3 regions of the Mesorhizobium sp. M0715 genome follow, and region 3 is predicted to be linked to each of the others. Evidence: riboswitches for the same ligand, from Rfam matches in the RefSeq annotation. Region 3 holds a riboswitch; each other region holds the start of a gene.
What was found. A riboswitch is a leader RNA that binds a small molecule or an ion and turns the genes downstream of it on or off. The one in region 3 is predicted to bind cobalamin.
Positions count from the first base shown of each region.

Region 1: it holds a riboswitch for cobalamin, as region 3 does, so the genes downstream of both, bluB (5,6-dimethylbenzimidazole synthase) here and metE (5-methyltetrahydropteroyltriglutamate--homocysteine S-methyltransferase) in region 3, are expected to answer to the same signal.
Region 2: it holds a riboswitch for cobalamin, as region 3 does, so the genes downstream of both, NKI21_RS29245 (DUF1636 family protein) here and metE (5-methyltetrahydropteroyltriglutamate--homocysteine S-methyltransferase) in region 3, are expected to answer to the same signal.

Region 1 covers NZ_JAMYPL010000030.1:21,832-28,249, reverse strand. Annotated here, with positions in the region: gene ribB (3,4-dihydroxy-2-butanone-4-phosphate synthase) at 1-987, shown strand, start outside; gene NKI21_RS27665 (MFS transporter) at 1,025-2,248, opposite strand; gene NKI21_RS27660 (TetR/AcrR family transcriptional regulator) at 2,370-2,978, shown strand; gene NKI21_RS27655 (hypothetical protein) at 3,263-4,246, shown strand; partial or broken gene bluB (5,6-dimethylbenzimidazole synthase) at 4,369-4,986, opposite strand; cobalamin riboswitch at 5,098-5,277, opposite strand; gene NKI21_RS27645 (histone deacetylase family protein) at 5,399-6,325, shown strand; gene NKI21_RS27640 (exodeoxyribonuclease VII small subunit) at 6,329-6,418, shown strand, end outside.
Region 2 covers NZ_JAMYPL010000035.1:30,768-37,185, reverse strand. Annotated here, with positions in the region: gene cobW (cobalamin biosynthesis protein CobW) at 1-828, opposite strand, end outside; gene NKI21_RS29245 (DUF1636 family protein) at 831-1,259, opposite strand; cobalamin riboswitch at 1,298-1,501, opposite strand; gene NKI21_RS29240 (hypothetical protein) at 1,636-1,842, opposite strand; gene NKI21_RS29235 (DUF6348 family protein) at 1,872-2,549, opposite strand; gene NKI21_RS29230 (winged helix-turn-helix domain-containing protein) at 2,601-3,809, opposite strand; gene NKI21_RS29225 (NADH-quinone oxidoreductase subunit A) at 4,141-4,506, shown strand; gene NKI21_RS29220 (NuoB/complex I 20 kDa subunit family protein) at 4,497-5,078, shown strand; gene NKI21_RS29215 (NADH-quinone oxidoreductase subunit C) at 5,083-5,685, shown strand; gene NKI21_RS29210 (NADH-quinone oxidoreductase subunit D) at 5,686-6,418, shown strand, end outside.
Region 3 covers NZ_JAMYPL010000029.1:64,017-70,434, reverse strand. Annotated here, with positions in the region: gene NKI21_RS27430 (cytochrome-c peroxidase) at 564-1,619, shown strand; gene metE (5-methyltetrahydropteroyltriglutamate--homocysteine S-methyltransferase) at 2,063-4,414, opposite strand; cobalamin riboswitch at 4,509-4,710, opposite strand; partial or broken gene NKI21_RS27420 (IS256 family transposase) at 4,992-6,180, opposite strand.

The sequences.
Region 1 (6,418 bases), on a different contig from region 3:
GCCGTCCACTGCACGCCCGAAAAAATGGCGTTCATCGTTCGCCACACGTCCGGCATCGTCTGCACGCCGATGCCGCGCGAAGAAGCCAAGCGGCTTAACCTTGCGCCGATGGTCGCCGACAACGATTCCGCCCACACCACGGCTTTCACCGTCAGCGTCGATTTCAAGCATGGCACCACCACGGGCATCTCGGCCGAAGATCGCACTTTGACCGTTCGCAATCTTGCCAACGGCAATGTCGGCGGCTCGGATTTCGTCCGGCCCGGCCACATCTTCCCTTTGATTGCGCGCGAAGGCGGCGTGCTGATGCGCTCCGGTCATACCGAAGCAGCGGTCGATCTGTGCAAGCTCGCCGGCCTGCCGCCGGTCGGCGTCATTTCCGAGCTGGTCAATGATGACGGCACCGTCAAGCGCGGCCCGCAGGTGCAGGCTTTCGCCCAGGAGCATGGGCTGAAGCAGGTTTCGGTCGCCGACCTCATTGCCTACCGGCAGCGCAAGGAAACTCTGGTCGAACGCGTCGCGTGCTCGGAAATCGACACGCTCGGCGGCAAGGCACAGGTCTTCACCTACACGCTGCCGTGGGACTCCATGCATCACGTCGCGATAGTCTTCGGCGACATCCGCGACGGCGAGGAGGTCCCGGTGCGTCTGCATTCCGAGGATGTGGTGACCGATGTCTTCGGCACCAGCCACCGGCTCGACGCCATCATGAAGGCGATGGGTGAGCGCAGGCGCGGCGTCATCGTCTATCTCAGAGAAGGCTCCGTCGGCGTTGCGCATCAGGAACGCAAACGGCCGGCCAGCGGCGACCGCGAGGATCACGAAGAGGCTCGCCGCCGCGAAAACGAGTGGCGCGAGATCGGGCTCGGCGCGCAGATCCTCAAGGATCTCGGCATCTCCTCGATCAACCTGATCGCCTCGCGCGAACGCCACTATGTCGGCCTCGAAGGTTTTGGCATCCACATCGCCAAGACCGAGATCCTCTAGGCAGCTAGCGCCCGGCTCGAAACCGGGCGCTATCTGATTATTCCGCGGCAATCGCGGCCGCTTCACATCCGTCCATCTCGCACTCAGTCGTGGCAAGGCTGCGTTGGCCAAGCAGCACCGTGGCCAGCGCGATCGTGCCTGAAGCCACCGACACCCAGAACCCGTTCGGTGCACCGAACGCATCCACCACCGCGCCGGCCGCGAACGAGCCCAGCGCCATGCCGATGCCGATGCCGGTCATGACCCAGGTGATGCCTTCGGTCAGCATCGCTTCCGGCACATGCCGCTCGATCAGGCCGAAGGCCGTGATGAAGGTCGGCGAGATCGCCACACCGCTGATGAACACGGTCAGCGCCAGCAGCGGCACGGTGTCGGCGGCGAGCGGCAACAGCGTGCCGAGCGCGACGAGGGCGACTGCGATGGCGAGCTGGCGTTGCAGCGGCGCCTTCAGGCTGAGCGCGCCGACGATGATGCCGAGCACGAACGATCCCAGCGCATAAACGCCGATGACAAGGCTGGCGGCGCCGGGTTGGCCAAGCTCCTTGGTGATCGCCACGGTGGTCACTTCCGTCGTCGCGAAGGTTGCGCCGACGAAGATCAGGGCAAGCGTGATGATCTGAACCGGCCGCAGGCGGATCGCCGAGCCGCTTGAGTTATGGTCGACCGGCCGCACCTGGGGCTCGGTCGAGCGTTGCAGGATGAAGGCCGCTGATCCGAATGCGAGAAATAATGTGCTCACCAGAACGCCGGCTTCCGGGAATAGGGCGGCACTCAGGCCGACCGATAACGATGCCCCGGCGATATAGACCAGTTCATCGGCCACGGACTCGAAGGCGAATGCGGTGTTCATCTGCGGTCGTCCTCGGAAAATCTCTGTCCAGCGCGCCCGCACCATCGCAGGTATGCTTGGCATGGCGGCGGCCAGGAGTGCCGACACGAACAGCGTCCACACCGGCCAGTCCTGGTTGGCCGCCGCTATGAGGATGGCGAAAGCCAGCACCGCGATGATAGTGGTGGGCACGACGATTCGTGTCTGGCCCAGGCGGTCCACCAGTCTCGATATTTGCGGCGCGACGAAGGCGTTGGCCAGCGCGTATGTCGCCGAGACGGCTCCAGCCAGCCAGTATTCGCCGCGCGCCTGCGACAGCATCGCCACGATGCCGATGGGCGCCATGGCGATCGGCAGGCGCGCTAGGAAGCCGGCGGCCGCAAAGCCCTTGGCGCCGGGGGCACGAAAGATTGCCGCATAGGGATTTTGCATCGGTTGGTTCCTCGACAAAGGACGATTGGACAATTACATACGGAGCGTATGATTATTAGATAGAGCATACGCCGCGTATGTCAATTAGCATACGAAGCGTATGTGAGTAGGTCCAGGACACATGCACAAACCCCGCAAGGAGATGATCGCCGAGACGCGCGCAAAGCTTATTGCGGCGGCCCGTCATGCCTTCGGCACAACAGGCTATGCGGAAGCCTCGATGGATGATTTCACCGCTTCGGCCGGGCTGACGCGCGGTGCGCTCTATCATCATTTCGGCGACAAGAAGGGGCTGTTGCAGGCGGTCATAGCCCAGATTGACGGCGAGATGGCGGCGCGCATCAATGAGGTCGCGTCGAGAGCACCGACCCGCTGGCAACATTTCGTCGACGAGTGCTCGACCTATATCGAGATGGCGCTGGAGCCGGAAATCCAGCGCATCATGTTCCGCGATGGCCCGGCCGTGCTGGGGGATCCAGCGCAATGGCCGAATGCCAGTGCGTGCATCGCTTCAATGACCGACCATCTGACCGCGCTGCAGGAGGAGGGGGTCGTTGTCTCCAGCCTCGACCCCGAGACCGCCTCGCGACTGATCATCGGAGCGAGCAGCCAGGCGGCGCAACGGATCGCCAATTCGAACGACCCCGAAACGACGTCGAAGAAGGTGGTGACGGCGTTCAAGCAACTGCTTGAAGGCCTGCTGAAGAAGCCGGATCCGCAGTCGAATTGAAGTTCTCACCGGAGCTTTCGTGCCGGCAGCTGTTCACGATAGGAATTTTTTCTTGACACCATGCCCTCAGCTAAGGTATATATTCGTCCATGGTGCTGATTTGCGCCAGTGACCGGCCGCACAGGCGGGTTTTTCGTTTGATGCTCCGTCAGCCAACGCGCTGGCGGGCTCCGAACCAACCCGTTACCCCGAATTCGTCGCCCTTTGGCGTCAGGGCCGCAATTGACAATCGCCGGGTTGAGTCCATCCTCTTCCACCATCTCTGAGGCGGAGATTCGGGACACATGTGGGATTTCGAGATCGGCCGGTCGGTGTCCATCATGATGCGGACCTGGCCGTTCATCGTCTTTCGCATGATCGTCTATTTCGGCATCACGCTGGCCTATATTATGGCAACCGGCACCGGCGCCTCCGTCGGCTATGGCGTTGGCCATATCTCCACCGATCCCGACGGGCCGCTGTCGTTTGCCCTGTGGGGCGGCGTGGTCGGTTTCGGCGTCGTCTCGATCGCCGTCTACTGGATCCGCGAATACATCCTCTATGTCGTCAAGGCCGGCCACATCGCCGTCATGGTTCATCTGATCGACGGCCGCGACATTCCCGGCGGTCAGGACCAGATCGCCTACGCCAGGGATGTCGTCACCCAGCGTTTTGCCGAAGCCAACATCCTTTTCGTCGTCGACCGACTCGTCAAGGGTGCCATCCGTGCCATCACCGGCCTGCTCGGCGGTATCGCCGCCTTCCTGCCGATACCAGGCCTGAGCGGCCTGGTCTCCTTCATCAACACGGTGATCCGCCTGTCGCTGACCTATGTCGACGAGATCATCCTCGGCTACAACATCCGCATCAATTCAGCCTCGCCCTTCGAGACGGCGCGCCAAGGCGTAGTGCTCTATGCTCAGAACGGCAAGGTCATGGTCAAGAACGCCGTCTGGCTGGCGGTCATCATGTGGGGCATGTCGTTCATCATCTTTCTGATGATGCTGGCACCTGCCGGTGCGATTCTGTTCCTGATGCCTGGCCAGCTCGCCGGCTGGGCTTTTGTGCTCGCCATCGTCTTCGCCTGGGCATTCAAGGCGGCGTTCATCGAGCCTTTCGCCATCGCCTGCCTGATGCAGGTCTATTTCAAGACCATCGCGGGCCAGGTGCCCGATCCGGCCTGGGACGCCCGGCTGGCCGAGGCATCGTCGAAGTTCAGGGAGCTCAAGGACAAGGCGCTGGCCTCCTTCGGCGGTTCGCGCTGGGCTACGGCCGGCGCCACACCCTGATCGGCTGGGCGGATGGTGTCTGGTGAGGCAGGAACGGTGTTGAGGCGCGCCACGGTGGATTTGAGCTGTGTCTCGCCTTGCCCGGAAAAGGTCTCGCTCATGATCAGCTCCGGCAGCGGCAGCCGCCGTCCCCAGCCATGCGTTTCAAGGTCCGGTTTGGGAGCGAACTCGGAAACACGGCCGAGGCAGAGATAGGCGACCGGCGTTACGTGATCCGGAATGGCCAACAGCCGCTTCAGCGCCTCAGCCTCGATGATGCTCACCCAGCCGACGCCAACGCCCTCGGCACGCGCGGCCAGCCAGAAATTCTGCACCGCGCAGACGGTGCTGTAGAGATCCATCTCCGGATTGTGCCAGCGTCCCAGCGGCGAACCCTTCGAGCGCTGCCGGTCGCAGGTGATGCAGATGTTGAGCGCGCTCTCGCAGATGCCTTCCAGCTTGAGCTTGCGGTACAGCGCCTGTTTTTCCGCCTCGATCGCCGGCAGTTCCTGTTCTCGCGCGGCCAGGAACAGGTCGCGCACCTCCGCCCGTCGTTTGACATCGCGAATGACAATGAAATTCCATGGCTGCATGAAGCCGACCGATGGCGCGTGATGGGCGGCAAGCAGCAGCCGTGCCAGCACGTCGTCATCGATCGCGGTGGGCAGGAAATGGCTGCGCACGTCACGCCGCGTGAACATGGCGCGGTAGACCGCATCGCGCGCATTCTGGTCAAATCCATCGTCAATGGCAGCGGTCATGTGTTCCGGCATCGCTTGTCCCCTTGCGATTGCAGATTCAAAACTGACAGAGCGTACTTTGTGCGTCCAAGTAGACGCACGTCGCTCTGATGCCATCCGCCTGACCACGCGGATGACAATGCCTGCCAGGCCGGTCTTCTGGCTCGGGATCAACCCGCGTCCGGTGCCTTCCCGTCATCGACAGTGGCATTTACCGGCGCGGTCCCCCTCACAGCGTTGGGCACGCCACGGAATTCAACCGTGTTCCCGATTCTCCCGCTTGCGGCGGGCACCAGGCAGTACCAGGGACCTTACGCCGAAGCGCCCGCGGGGCCAATGCCTGCGGCGACGCGAATGGACGCAGTCGCGATTTTCCCCAGTCATCGGCCGCCCGTGCATGGCCTTTGTCGATCCGGGTCACTAGATTAGGACGATGACCACCCGTCTCTACACCCATCCGATCTTCCTCGAGCATCTCACGCCGCCCGGACATCCCGAGCGGCCCGACCGCTTACGCGCCATCGAGCGCGTGCTCGACGACGAAGCCTTTGCCGGGCTCGATCGTATTCAGGCGCCGGAAGGCGACGAGGCCACCATCCTCTACGCGCATCCCGCCGATTTCGTCGCCCGCGTGCGCGCCGCCATCCCCGACGAGGGGATTGCCCGCATCGATGCCGACACCACTGCCAGCCCGAAGAGCTGGCAAGCGGCGATCACCGCGATCGGCGCCGCCAACGCCGCCGTCGATGATGTCTTTTCGGGCCGCGCCGACAACGTCTTCGTCGCCGCCCGGCCGCCCGGCCATCATGCCGAAAAGACCACGGCGATGGGCTTTTGCCTGTTCAACACGGCGGCGATCGCGGCGCGTTATGCGCAGAAGAAACACGGTGTCGAGCGCGTTGCCGTCGTCGACTGGGACGTGCATCACGGCAATGGCACGCAGGATATTTTCTGGGACGATCCGTCGGTGCTCTATTGCTCGACACACCAGATGCCGCTTTATCCCGGCACCGGAGCGAAGACCGAAACGGGCGCCGGCAACATCGTCAACGCACCGCTGGCGCCGCAGACCGGCAGCGAAGTGTTTCGCGATGCCTTCCTGTCGCGCGTCCTGCCCGCGCTCGACAATTTCGCGCCCGACCTGATCATCATTTCGGCGGGGTTCGACGCGCACCACCGCGATCCGCTGGCCGAGATCAATCTGACCGAGGATGATTTCGACTGGGCGACCGGCCAGCTGATGCAGCGCGCGGCACGCCACAGCGGCAACCGGCTCGTCAGCCTGCTCGAGGGCGGCTACGATCTGCAGGGATTGGCATTTTCGGTCGCCGCCCATGTCGGGCGACTGATGAAAGGATGAATGATGGCCGATGAGACCAACGAAGACGTCAAGGCGATGAGCTTCGAGCAGGCACTCGATGCGCTGGAGAAGATCGTCGATGATCTGGAGCGT
Region 2 (6,418 bases), on a different contig from region 3:
TGCCAACTCGTCCGGATTGGCGATCGAGGCAATGTCGACGATGAAGGTGTCGAAGTCGTCATGCTCATGGTCGAATGCGCCGTCATGGTGGGACTTGCGGTTTTCGATGTCGTCCTCGACGGCGAGACCGAGCCCGAGTAGCACGGAGGGATCGACCTTGCCATGCGACGTCGGCACGATCTTCACCGCGCGGGCGGAATGTTCGTTGATGATGGCGTTGGCGCGGGCGGTGCCGGCGGCGTCCATCAGGTCGCTCTTCGACAGGATGATCAGGTCGGCGCAGGCGATCTGATCCTCGAACACTTCTTCCACCGGATCGTCATGGTCGAGCGTCTCGTCCCCGGCGCGCTGCGCCTGCAAGGCGTCCATGTCGTTGGCGACGCGGCCTTCGGCCAGCGCCGGGCCGTCGACCACGGCGATGACGCCATCGACTGTGACGCGGCTCTTCACGCTCGGCCACTGGAAGGCCTGGACCAGCGGCTTGGGCAGCGCCAGGCCCGAGGTTTCGATCAGGATGTGGTCGACCCTCGGCGTCAGCGCGAGGATCTTGTCGAGCGCCGGCACGAAATCGTCGGCGACGGTGCAGCAGATGCAGCCATTGGCCAGTTCGACGATGTTTTCCTCCGGGCAGGTGTCTATGCCGCAGCCCTTGAGGATCTCGCCATCGATGCCGATGTCGCCGAATTCGTTGACAATGATGGCAATGCGCTTGCCGCCGGCGTTTTCCAGGAGATGGCGGACCAGCGTCGTCTTGCCGGCGCCGAGGAAGCCGGTGACGACGGTGCAGGGAACGCGGGAGAGGTTCGCAGGCGAATCTGGGGCAGTCATGGTCAATCCTTCAGCAGGTCTAAGGGAGGGATGCGGGCAACGAGGCCACGCTTCAGGCTATCGGGGCGGCCGCGCCATGGAATCAGGGCGTCCTTCGAGGTGGCGAAGAGCTTGGCGCCTGTCACGAGGTCGGCGCCGCTGGTCGTGGTCAGGTCGCCGAAGACATAGCTCCAGCACCCGTCGCGCAGGATGGCGGCGCTGAGGCGGCGCTTGCAATTGCCGAGGCATTCGACGCTGCGGATGCGGATGTCGTCGCCGGATGCGGCGCGGCGCGTGTCGTCCGCCAGCAATTCGCCGGCGCGGGGATGAGCGTCGGCGCCGGTCTCATCGCGGCAGGAGGCGCAGACGATGATGGTGACGCCGGCCAAGGCATCATCATGGCCGGACGAAATATCCGCTGTGCCAGCCGAAAAACTGCTGTCGTGGTCCAAGATCGGGCTCCTTGCCCGGAAACCCGCCGGGCGATCGGATTCTAAAGTCGCAGACGGCAGGTCTCCTGGCTCGCGGGTCATCGCCTTGGTAGCCGCCTTCCCGGGAACTCCCCAGTGGCTTTCGGCCTTGGCTCTTCGCTTACAGTTGCGGGGACAGCCGCGGATTTGGGATTTTGCCCCGCACCGCATTCCCTCTTAGCTCTTGCCGTTGCGGGCAAGAGACCATCTGAACCGGATTTAGGCTTTTGCGGGCAGCGGTGTCAACGCAACGCAGGGGCAATCTGAAATCAGGGGCGGGGACGCTTCACTACCACTGACCGCTCTTCGCGAATGCCATCTTCGTTGTTGGGATCAGGAAAAGCTGTAACGAAAGCCGTCAGAAGGATATCTCCATCTTGCCGGTCCAGCCATCCGGCGCCGTCACCCACATCGAAGTAAATGCCATCAACTTTGAAGCCAAATGTGTCTCCAGCAGGTCAGGGTAGCGTTTTCGGATTGCCTGCGCATGTACGTCCCATGAAAAGGACGAAATCCTATCGAGGCACTCCTGCACCTCTTGGGTCAGCCTGGCTTTGATATCCATTGTTTATCCGCTAGCCTGTGTACGTTGGCTCAATTGTTATCTCCCGGCAACGCAAGGATGACCTGACGCAGCGCCTGGTACCCGTCGCCGTGGTGCCAGTCCTGATCAACGAGGAGCTCTTGACCTTCCGGCCAAGTTTCGTTGTCCAGGAGAATTTCGTTGCCGACCAGTGCTCCGCCATAGCTCGCCAGGAATATCCGGATGAAATGACTGCCAGGGCGAACCTTAGCCGTGAACAGTTTTTCCAAGCGGGCATAAAACGCTGGATATGTCCGGTTGAGAGTGCATTCCACTGCAGCCTGTGTGATCACAGGTCCACCGTAGATCTTCCAGCCAGCATCATTCCGTTGCCAGAATGCAATCTCGGCTTGCATGTTCTCGCAAACATGCTCCGCAAGGCCCTCGATCAGCACATGAAATACACCGATCAGGAATTTTCCGAATGCTTGGAAAATCGCCTGTTCACGCGTGTCGCCCAGTCCAACAAAAGATTCGATGACCGGCTGAGTGCCTAGCAACGGTGAGAAGACGTAGATTTCGAGAACAAGCCTGCGACCCGAGCCTGACGGCTCCTTGTCGAAAACTTGGGCTTCAAAGCGCAGGTCTTCCAGTTCAATCCTGACATCGTTCTGTCCACGGATGGCGCTGATCCCATGCGCAATCAACGCTTCGTGAATCAGGTCGAGAACCTCTTGCGATGCCATCATTGAACCTAGGCCGACAAAACTCCCTCAAACGGCTGCAGCCGACGGCTGATGTCAAGAGCGCCCGTCGCTGATCACGCTCAGCAGCGCCGGACCCAAATCCCCGGCAGGCGTCACTTCGATGCGTTCGAGTCCGAGCCAGCCCTGCATCTGCTTCAATTCCTCGAACAGCTCTGCAGCGGTTTCAGGCGGTGCACCGGGCTCCGCATAGGCCGCATGGACGCGCAGTATGCTGGCCGGACGGTCGGCCTTGAGGTCGACGCGTGCCACGATCCTGTCGCCGAGCAGGAACGGCAGGACATAATAGCCATATTGCCGCTTGTCGGCCGGCGTGTAGATCTCGATGCGGTAGTGGAAATCGAACAGCCGCTCGGTGCGCGACCGCTCGAAGACGACCGGATCGAACGGCGCCAGCAGGGCGCGGGCCTCGACTTTGCGCGGCAGGCGGGCGTCTTTGTGAAGATAGGCGGGCTTGTCCCAGCCTTCGACACGCACCGGCAGCAACTCGCCCGTTTCAACCAGTTCCTCCAATCGGCCTTTCATATCGGCCGGCGACAGGCGGAAATAATCGCGCAAATCGCCTGAAGTGCCCACGCCGTGGGCGCGGGCGGAAATGCGCAGCAATTCGCGGTGCGCGTCCTCGGGCGTGGGCACCGGCAGGTCGAGGACCGCCTGCGGCAGCACGCGTTCGGGCAGGTCATAGAAGCGCTCGAAACCGCGGCGGTGCGCCGTGGTGATGCGCCCGGCCCAGAACAGCCATTCGAAGGCGTGCTTGGCATGGCTCCAGCCCCACCAGCCGCCCGAGCCTTTCTGGCCCTCCAGCGCGGAAGCGGCGATCGGGCCGCGCTCGGCGACCTGGCGGTAGATCTCTTCGATATAGGCAGCGTGTTCGCGGCCCCATTTGGCGAGCCCCAGATACATTTCCTCGCCGCGCTCGGCGCGCTGCATGCGCCAGCGCATCAGCGGGTATGTCTCGACCGGCAGGAAGGAGGCCTCGTGCGCCCAGTATTCGAAAACCGTGCGCTTGCGCGTCACGGCCGCGTTGTCGAGCAGCGAGAACGGGTAGGGGCCAAGGCGCGAATAGAGCGGCATATAATGAGCGCGCACCACGGCGCTGACGGAATCGATCTGCAGCAGGCCGGTGCGGGAGAGGGTGCGGGCAAAATGCCGGCGGTCGGGCGTACCGGTCGGGCGGGGATCGAGGAACCCCTGGGCGGCAAGCGCGATGCGACGGGCCGTGGGGAGCGAGATCTTTTCCTTCATGCAGGCATCACTTTGAAGTGTTTTGACCGAGGGTCGAAAGGCTGATTCCAACGCATGCTAGCAGGGTTTTGGCGGCATCCATGTCAGGAGAGAAAAGTGGAGTAATAGGCGCAGGAAATCAAACAGGAGCGGATCGGACCAGTTTGCCGCGATATGCCGTCCAGGTCGGTGTTTTGAACAAGGTTTGACTTGCTTCGCTGGAAGTGCTGCGCTAACCCTCGCCGCGTTGCAGCATAGGCCCTTAAAACGGTTCAGCGGTTAAACTGTCACGCTTCCGCATTAGGGTCCGGTGCTGTAATCAAAGTGGATTGGCACCAACGGAAAGCCGAGCATGAACGCACTCTTGAGCTCATACCTGCCCATCGTCCTGTTCATAGGCGTGGCGCTGGTTGTCGGCCTGGCGCTGCTGGCCGCGCCCTTCCTGGTGGCCTATCGCAATCCCGATCCCGAAAAGCTTTCCGCCTACGAGTGCGGTTTCAACTCGTTCGACGACGCCCGCATGAAGTTCGACATCCGTTTCTACCTGGTGTCGATCCTGTTCATCATCTTCGACCTGGAAGTGGCCTTCCTGTTTCCGTGGGCGGTGTCGTTTTCGAAGATCGGCATGCTCGGTTTCTGGTCGATGATGGTGTTTTTGGCGGTGCTGACCATCGGCTTTGCCTATGAATGGAAAAAAGGAGCGCTGGAATGGGATTGAACGACAGTTCAGGCACCCTCGTCGCGCCGAAGCCCAAGGGTATTATCGATCCCAACACCGGCAGGCCGGTGGGGGAGGACGATCCCTTCTTCCTCGAGATCAACAATGAGTTGGCCGACAAGGGCTTTTTGGTCACTTCGACCGAGGCGCTCATCACCTGGGCGCGCAGCGGGTCGCTGATGTTCATGACGTTCGGCCTCGCTTGCTGCGCGGTCGAGATGATCCACACCTCGATGCCACGCTATGATTCGGAGCGGTTCGGCGTCGCGCCGCGTGCGTCCCCGCGCCAGTCCGACATCATGATCGTCGCCGGCACGCTGACCAACAAGATGGCGCCGGCGCTGCGCAAGGTCTACGACCAGATGCCGGAACCGCGCTACGTCATCTCGATGGGCTCCTGCGCCAATGGCGGCGGCTACTACCATTATTCCTATTCGGTGGTGCGCGGCTGCGACCGCATCGTGCCGGTCGACATCTATGTGCCCGGCTGCCCGCCGAGCGCCGAAGCGTTGCTTTACGGCATTCTTCTGCTGCAGAAGAAGATCCGCCGCACCGGCACGATCGAACGGTAAATCCATGACCGCATCCCTGAGCGAACTGTCGACATATCTCGGCGAGAAGCTGATCGGCCGCGTGAACGACGCGGCGATTGCCTATGGCGAACTCACCGTTCAAGTCGAGCCACGCGATCTGGTCGAGGTGATGACCTTCCTGCGCGACGATGCGCGCTGCCAGTTCATCTCGATCGTCGACGTCTGCGGCGCCGACTATCCGTCGCGGGCCAAGCGCTTCGACGTCGTCTACCACCTGTTGTCGCCGAAGCAGAATGTGCGCATCCGCGTCAAGGTGCAGGCCGACGAGGAAACCATGGTGCCGTCGATCACCGGCGTGTTCCCCGGTGCCGACTGGTTCGAGCGCGAGACCTACGATCTCTACGGCGTGCTGTTCTCTGGCCACCCGGATCTGCGCCGCCTGTTGACCGACTACGGTTTCGAAGGCCATCCGCTGCGCAAGGATTTCCCGCTGACCGGATTCGTCGAGGTGCGTTACGACGACGAGGCCAAGCGCGTCATCTACGAGCCGGTCGAGCTCAAGCAGGAATTCCGCAATTTCGATTTTTTGTCCCCTTGGGAAGGCACCGATTACGTGCTGCCGGGTGACGAGAAGGCAAAGCAGTAAATGGCTGAAACCTCGGTCCGCAACTTCAACATCAATTTCGGCCCGCAACACCCTGCGGCGCACGGCGTTTTGCGCCTTGTGCTGGAGCTGGACGGCGAAGTCGTCGATCGCGTCGATCCGCATATCGGGCTCTTGCATCGCGGTACCGAAAAGCTGATCGAAGCCAAAACCTATTTGCAGGCGATCCCTTATCTCGATCGGCTCGACTATTGCGCGCCGATGAACCAGGAGCACGCCTTCGCGCTCGCCGCCGAGCGCCTGCTCGGCATCGAAGTGCCGAAGCGCGGCCAGCTGATCCGGGTGCTTTACTGCGAAATCGGCCGCATCATGTCGCACATCCTCAATGTGACGACGCAGGCTATGGACGTCGGCGCGCTGACGCCGCCGCTGTGGGGCTTCGTCGAGCGCGAAAAGCTGATGGTGTTCTATGAGCGCGCCTCCGGTTCGCGCATGCATGCCGCCTATTTCCGCCCCGGCGGCGTCCACCAGGACCTGCCGCGTCAACTGGTCGAGGACATCGGCAAGTGGATCGACCCGTTCCTGAAGTCGATCGACGACCTCGATCAGCTGCTGACCGGCAACCGCATCTTCAAGCAGCGCAATGTCGATATCGGCATCGTCTCGCTGGCGGATGCCTGGGCCTGGGGTTTTTCGGGCGTGATGGTGCGTGGCTCGGGTGCAGCCTGGGACCTGCGCAAGTCGCAGCCCTATGAATGCTATTCGGAAATGGATT
Region 3 (6,418 bases):
TCCTCGCGTGATGGGATGTTCGTAGAAGCGGAGCTATATGCCGGTGTGACGATCGACAAAGCGGACCGGCTATTCCGATAGGACATCCATACTGTCGCATAGACCGTCGCTGCTTAGGTATTGAAACCGCCATCGCTGGTGACATCACAATGTGAGTCGGCGGGTGTCGATAAGGTCGATTCACGCAATCAGCAGGTCCGGAGGAACGAATGAACCCTGAGCTTTCAGAAGCTCACTTTTCGCAAGGCGTGCAGCGCACATCGTGCAAGAGTGCCGGTCTTGCGGGTGCTCTCGACTTTCTCAACGATGGCGGGAAGATCGCAGTGACCGAATCTACGAAGCCGCACCCAAGGCGTGCTTTGATGCATACAAACGGTTGCCGAGCAGGGATACTCCTCCTCCCTGAAGTCCAATCGAGAAGAGCGATCACTTCCAAGAGGGTCCCAGCTCAGCCGCGAAAACAGGTGCCAGACGCCGATCCTCTCCCTCAACTGATCTAGCTCAGGGCGTTCATGAGCCGCAGATCGCATAGTGGCTGCGTGCACGACGCAGGAAGACCATTTATGAAAATCCTATTCAGAACGATGGCTGTCACCTTGCTGGCACCCACCGCCTTTGCTGCGGATTCGATCCCCACCGACCTCAGAGATACGGCATTGGCCACCTTCAGGGCTTTGCCATCCACCACGCCGACAGTCGCCAACAACCCGATCACCCCGGAAAAGATCGCTCTCGGCAAGGCACTGTTCTTCGATCCACGCGTCTCGGCGTCAGGCGTCTTGTCGTGCAACTCGTGCCACAACCTGGCCACCGGCGGCGACGACAATCACGAAACCTCGATCGGCCATGGTTGGCAGAAGGGACAGCGCAACGCGCCGACTGTACTGAACGCTGTCTTCAACATCGCTCAGTTCTGGGATGGTCGTGCCGCAGACCTGAAGGCTCAGGCGAAGGGACCGGTCCAAGCCGGCATCGAAATGGCCAATACACCGGACCAAGTCATCGCCACGCTCAAGTCCATGCCGCAATATGTCGAGTGGTTCGATGCAGCTTTTCCGGCTGAAGCCGATCGGGTCACCTTCGACAACTTCGCCAAGGCGATCGAAGCCTTCGAGGCGACACTGGTCACACCGGCCCCGTTCGACAGCTTCCTGAATGGTGATGAGCTTGCCATGACTTCCGAACAGAAACAGGGCCTGGCGCTTTTCATGGATAAAGGCTGCTCGTCCTGCCATGCCGGCATCAACGTTGGTGGGCAAGCCTATTTCCCATTCGGCCTCGTGGAACAGCCCAGCGCCGAGGTCCTGCCGGACAAAGACAAGGGCCGATTTGCGGTCACCAATGCAGCCGATGACTACTATGTTTTCCGCGTGGCGCCGCTGCGCAACGTTGCACTCACCGCGCCATACTTTCATTCGGGCAAGGTTTGGGATCTGAAACAGGCCGTCGCCATCATGGGGACCACCCAGCTTGGCGTAGTACTGGCGGACGAAGAAGTTGACCTGCTTGTTGCCTTCCTCAACTCGCTGACCGGAGAGGCACCCGAGGTCGCCTATCCCATCTTACCCTCCGAAACGGCGACAACGCCCCGGCCTGTAACGCAGATCTCAGGAAAATAAAGGGCCAACTGGCTGCGGACGTCGCAATCGAAAATGATTGCGGCTTTTACTTGTGCCACACGAATTGCCACATCCATCTCCGAATTGGCGGGAGGCTAGCAATACCCGAAACCTGCCACTTCGCCCGTCGTCTGCGCGAATCAACTGGGGAAGCGGACAGACGCGCAGCATCATGTATTGTCGCCGCCTGAGCGAACGCGCCAAGCAGTCTACTTTGAGAAACGACGTGTGTACGATTGTTCGACGCGCGGGGCCGGTATGTTCCCAAGGACCAATACTATAGCGTAGTATCACATTTGTATTTCTGCGGGATGAGGACACGTGCCGAAGGAAAATTGCACATTTTCGCCGTGTGGCTTATTTCCAAGAGTGTGATCGGTTTGGCATATTCCCGGCCGACATCCGCCAGCCGGCAACTCCCCACACCGTGAGGAAGAGAAGCCTCACGCCTGCACTTTCTGCCGGAGCGCGCGTGCTGCAGCGACCATGTTAATGAGGGCAGGGCGGACCTCCTCCCATTTGCGTGTTTTGAGGCCACAGTCCGGGTTTATCCACAGTTGGCCGTCGGACAGTCGCTCGCGGGCAAGCATGACTAAGTCCGAAATCTCGCCGACTTCCGGGACGCGTGGTGAGTGAATATCATAGACGCCGGGACCGATTTCGTTCGGATATTTGGAGCTCGTGAAGGCGTCCAACAGTTCCATCTTCGAGCGCGACGTCTCAATCGAAATGACATCCGCATCCATTCCAGCGATCGCGTGAATGATCTCGTTGAACTCCGAATAGCACATGTGGGTATGAATTTGAGTCGCGTCCTTTACACCCGTTGAAGCGATCCGGAAACATTCGACAGCCCAGTCGAGATAGACTTTCCAGTCAGATTGGCGCAGTGGCAATCCTTCGCGAAACGCGGCCTCATCGATCTGGACCATCCTTGCGCCGGATCTTTCGAGATCCGTCACCTCGTCGCGGATGGCGAGCGCGATCTGGCGGCAGGCTTCGCAGCGGGGTACGTCGTCGCGAACAAAAGACCAGTTGAGAATGGTGACTGGGCCTGTGAGCATTCCCTTCACGGGCTTTTCCGTAAGCGACTGGGCGAATTGCCACCAGCGCACTGTCATCGGATTGCGCCTCGATACGTCGCCGAAAATGATGGGGGGACGCACGTAGCGCGACCCATAGCTTTGTACCCAGGCATGCTGGGTGAGCGCGAAGCCGGACAACTGCTCGCCGAAATGCTGTACCATGTCGTTTCGCTCGAACTCACCGTGCACCAGCACGTCCAGCCCGATCTCTTCCTGCCAGCGAATTGCAGCCTCGATCTCCTTCTTCAGGAACGTCTCATAGTCGACATAGCTCAGCTGGCCCTTCGCATGAGCGGCCCGCGCCTTGCGTACCTGCGGCGTCTGCGGGAAGGACCCGATGGTCGTCGTCGGGAACGGCGGCAGCCCGAGTGAGCCGGCTTGGACTCTGGAGCGCTCGCCAAAAGCGCTCTCTCGTCGCTTCGCGCTGTCGTCAATGCTAGCGATCCGCCCCTCAACAAGCGGGTCATGGATCCTCGTGGATGTCACGCGCGTGGCGGCAGCCTCGGCAGACGCTTTCAACGCGCCAGCCACCGCATCTCTGCCTTGGGACAGGGCCCGGGCCAGCAACACCAATTCGTCGGTCTTCTGGGCCGCGAAGGCGAGCCACGACCTGATGTCCGCCTCGAGTTCCGTCTCCATGCGCAGGTCGATCGGCACATGCAGCATCGAGCAAGAAGGCGCGATCTCGACGCGGTCCAAGGGCCAGCCGGCGACGATCGGTTTGATGCGGTCGAGAATGGCGGGCAGGTTCGCACGCCAGACGTTGCGGCCATCGATCAAGCCAAGCGAGAGCACCAGATCCTTCGGAGCGAGCCGACCCACCGTTTCCAGCTGCTCGGGAGCGCGCACGAGATCAATATGCAGCCCGGCCAAGGGCAGAGAAACCGCGGTTTCGAGATTGTCTCCCAGCGACCCGAAATACGTAGCCAGCATGATCTTCAGCTCGGGCGCGGCTTTCGACAGCTGGCCATAGGCGAATTCGAACGCAGCTCGTTCGTTCGGGTTCAGATCGAGGACAAGCGCTGGCTCATCGATCTGCACCCAGTCGGCTCCCGACAGCTTCAGCCTCTGCAGGACTTGCTCGTAAACGGGCAGCAGCCGCGGTAGGAGCGCGATGGGACCGAACCCCTCGGCAGGCGATTTCGCCAGCTTGAGGAAGGTGATGGGTCCAAGGATGACTGGGCGTGTGTGAATGCCGAGAGCTTTGGCCTCGAGGAAGTAATCGACGGGTCTCGTCGACGAGAGGGCGAACGTCTGATCATCATCCAGTTCCGGCACAATGTAGTGGTAGTTCGTGTCAAACCACTTGGTCATTTCCATCGCGGTTACACCGGGCCCATGCGCCGCCTCCTGGTGACCAGCGTGTGCACAATCCTCCGTCTGACCCTGGTTGCCGCGCCCCATTGCGAAGTAGATGTCAAGTGGGACCTCGCCGCTATTCCAGCCGTAACGGGAGGGAATGGCGCCGACCATGGCTGCGGTGTCAAGCACATGGTCGTAAAGCGAGAAGTCGTTTGACGGGATTTTCGACACGCCGCGATCGCGCTGCTCTTCCCAGCTAGCGGCACGGAGCGCCTTCGACGTCGCAAGAAGGTCGCCAGCGGACGATGTTCCGGACCAGTAGCTTTCAAGCGCGAATTTCAGTTCTCGCCGACGACCGAAGCGCGGCACGCCGAGCGTTGCTACAGGAATTTGCTGAGAGACAGTCATGTCATACCCCGATGGTTGGGGGCGTCGCTGACAAGGAAGGCGCTAGCAGGCCCGGCACGCCCGGGTTGCAGCGGCCACCGAGACACCCCGCCCGTGGACGTAATTCGTCGTGGCAGGTCTCCTGGCTCGCGGGGTCATAGCCTCTACCCGTCTTCCCGAGGGTATTCGCCTCAGTGACATGAGTGGGGTTGGCTCGCCGCTAACAGTTGCGGGGGCAGCGCCGGCATCGCACCGGCTTCCCTCTTAGCTCCGCTGCGGCAGCGCCGCACGCGAGAACCACGACACGCCAGACAATCACAGCAATCCCTTCTCTTGTCAATGGCGCATAACGAAATGTTTATGTGGTTATGTCATGGCGCTTTTACGCTTATCTAACATTGTGAAACATGGAGTCGTCCATTTGCCGGCGCTGCACCGCTGCCCCATTGTCCAACTAATGGAGGCCGTGCGGAGCCACAACAAGACTTTAACCTCAACCTGAAAAGCGCTACCGCTCAAAGGACGCTGGTGATCCGCGAGCGCCGAGCCAAGGGTTGTGTGCGTCAAGTTCTGCAAAATGGGGCGGCCATGATGCTGGTCATGCGGCTTGGCGCAGAGCGAGCTTCTTGTGCTCGCGCAGGTCGTCCATGTTGATGTATCGGTTGGCCTCCATCCAGTTTTCATTGGTCTCGACGGCCAAAGCCCTGACCAGGCGCAGGCAGCTTTCGGTATTGGGGAAGATGCGCACGACATAGGTGCGCCGGCGGATTTCCTCGTTGAGCCGCTCCAGCATGTTGGTGGATTTGAGATGCTTGTGGTGCTGTCTCGGCAGCCTGAAGAAGGTCAGGGTTTGTTCGATGGCATCCTCGGCCCAGCCTGTCAGGCGCGGATAGCGTGCCGACCATTTGGCAAGCCATGCGGCAAGATCAGCCCTGGCCTCTGCGAGATCGCGCCGGTCGTAGAGCCAGCGCAATTCCTGCAGGCAGTCGTCGCCGTGCTTCCTCGGCAGATGATCGAGCGCGTTCCTGAGGAAGTGCACGTAGCAGCGTTGCCAGGCGGCTTCGGGGATCACCTCGCCGATCGCTGCCACCAGGCCGGCGTGATCGTCGGACACGACCAACTCGACGCCCTTGAGGCCGCGCGCCTTGAGGCCGACGAGGAAGTCGGCCGAGCGGCTCTCGCGATTGGCCATCTCCACGGCCAGGATCTGGCGCCTTCCGTCCCAGTCGATACCGACCGCGATCAGCACCGCCTGGCTCATGACAACACCGGCTTCACGCACCTTCTCGTAGCGCGCATCGAGGATGAGGTAAGGAAACGGCTCTTGAAGGGGGCGCCTGGCAAAGGCAGCGAGGCTCTCGTCCAGCCGCTTGTTGATGGCCGAGATCGACGAGGCCGAGAAGGCATGGCCGCACAGTTCTTCCGTGATCGCCTTGACCTTGCGGGTCGACACGCCCTGCACATACATCTCCGCCAGCGTCGCACCAAGGCCCGCTCGGAACGCTGGTAGCGCTCGAACAGCTCGGTGGAGAAGCGCCCGGCACGGTCCTGCGGAACCCGCAGCTCGAGCTTGCCGACGCGCGTCACAAGGTGCGGCCGTAATAGCCCGAGCGATAGCCAAGCCGTTCGGGTGTGCGCTCGCCTTTCGAAGCACCCAGCGCCTCGTCCATCTCGGCCTCAAGCACCTCCTGCATCACCGCACGGAGCACTTCGTGAAGGCCGTCCGGGTTCGAAAGCAAGATGTCTTTGACGGCAGCGCTGGCGGTCTTAACTTCAGTCTTGGTCATGGTGGCGTTCCTTCGCGGGAATCAGGTGACGTGAACAATCACCAGCCTGCCATGACCGCCCCCTCTCAGCGAATTTGCAGAACTCTCAGCACACTACCGAGCCAACACCTGCGGAAGGTGTGCGGGATGAGCCCCAACCGATTTCGCGGTGCGGTAGGCGTCACGAGTCATTGGCGTCTCTTGCCTAAGCCGGTTCGTTGGATTCTGCCCTCTCGACGAATCCACAATTCGAAGGCAG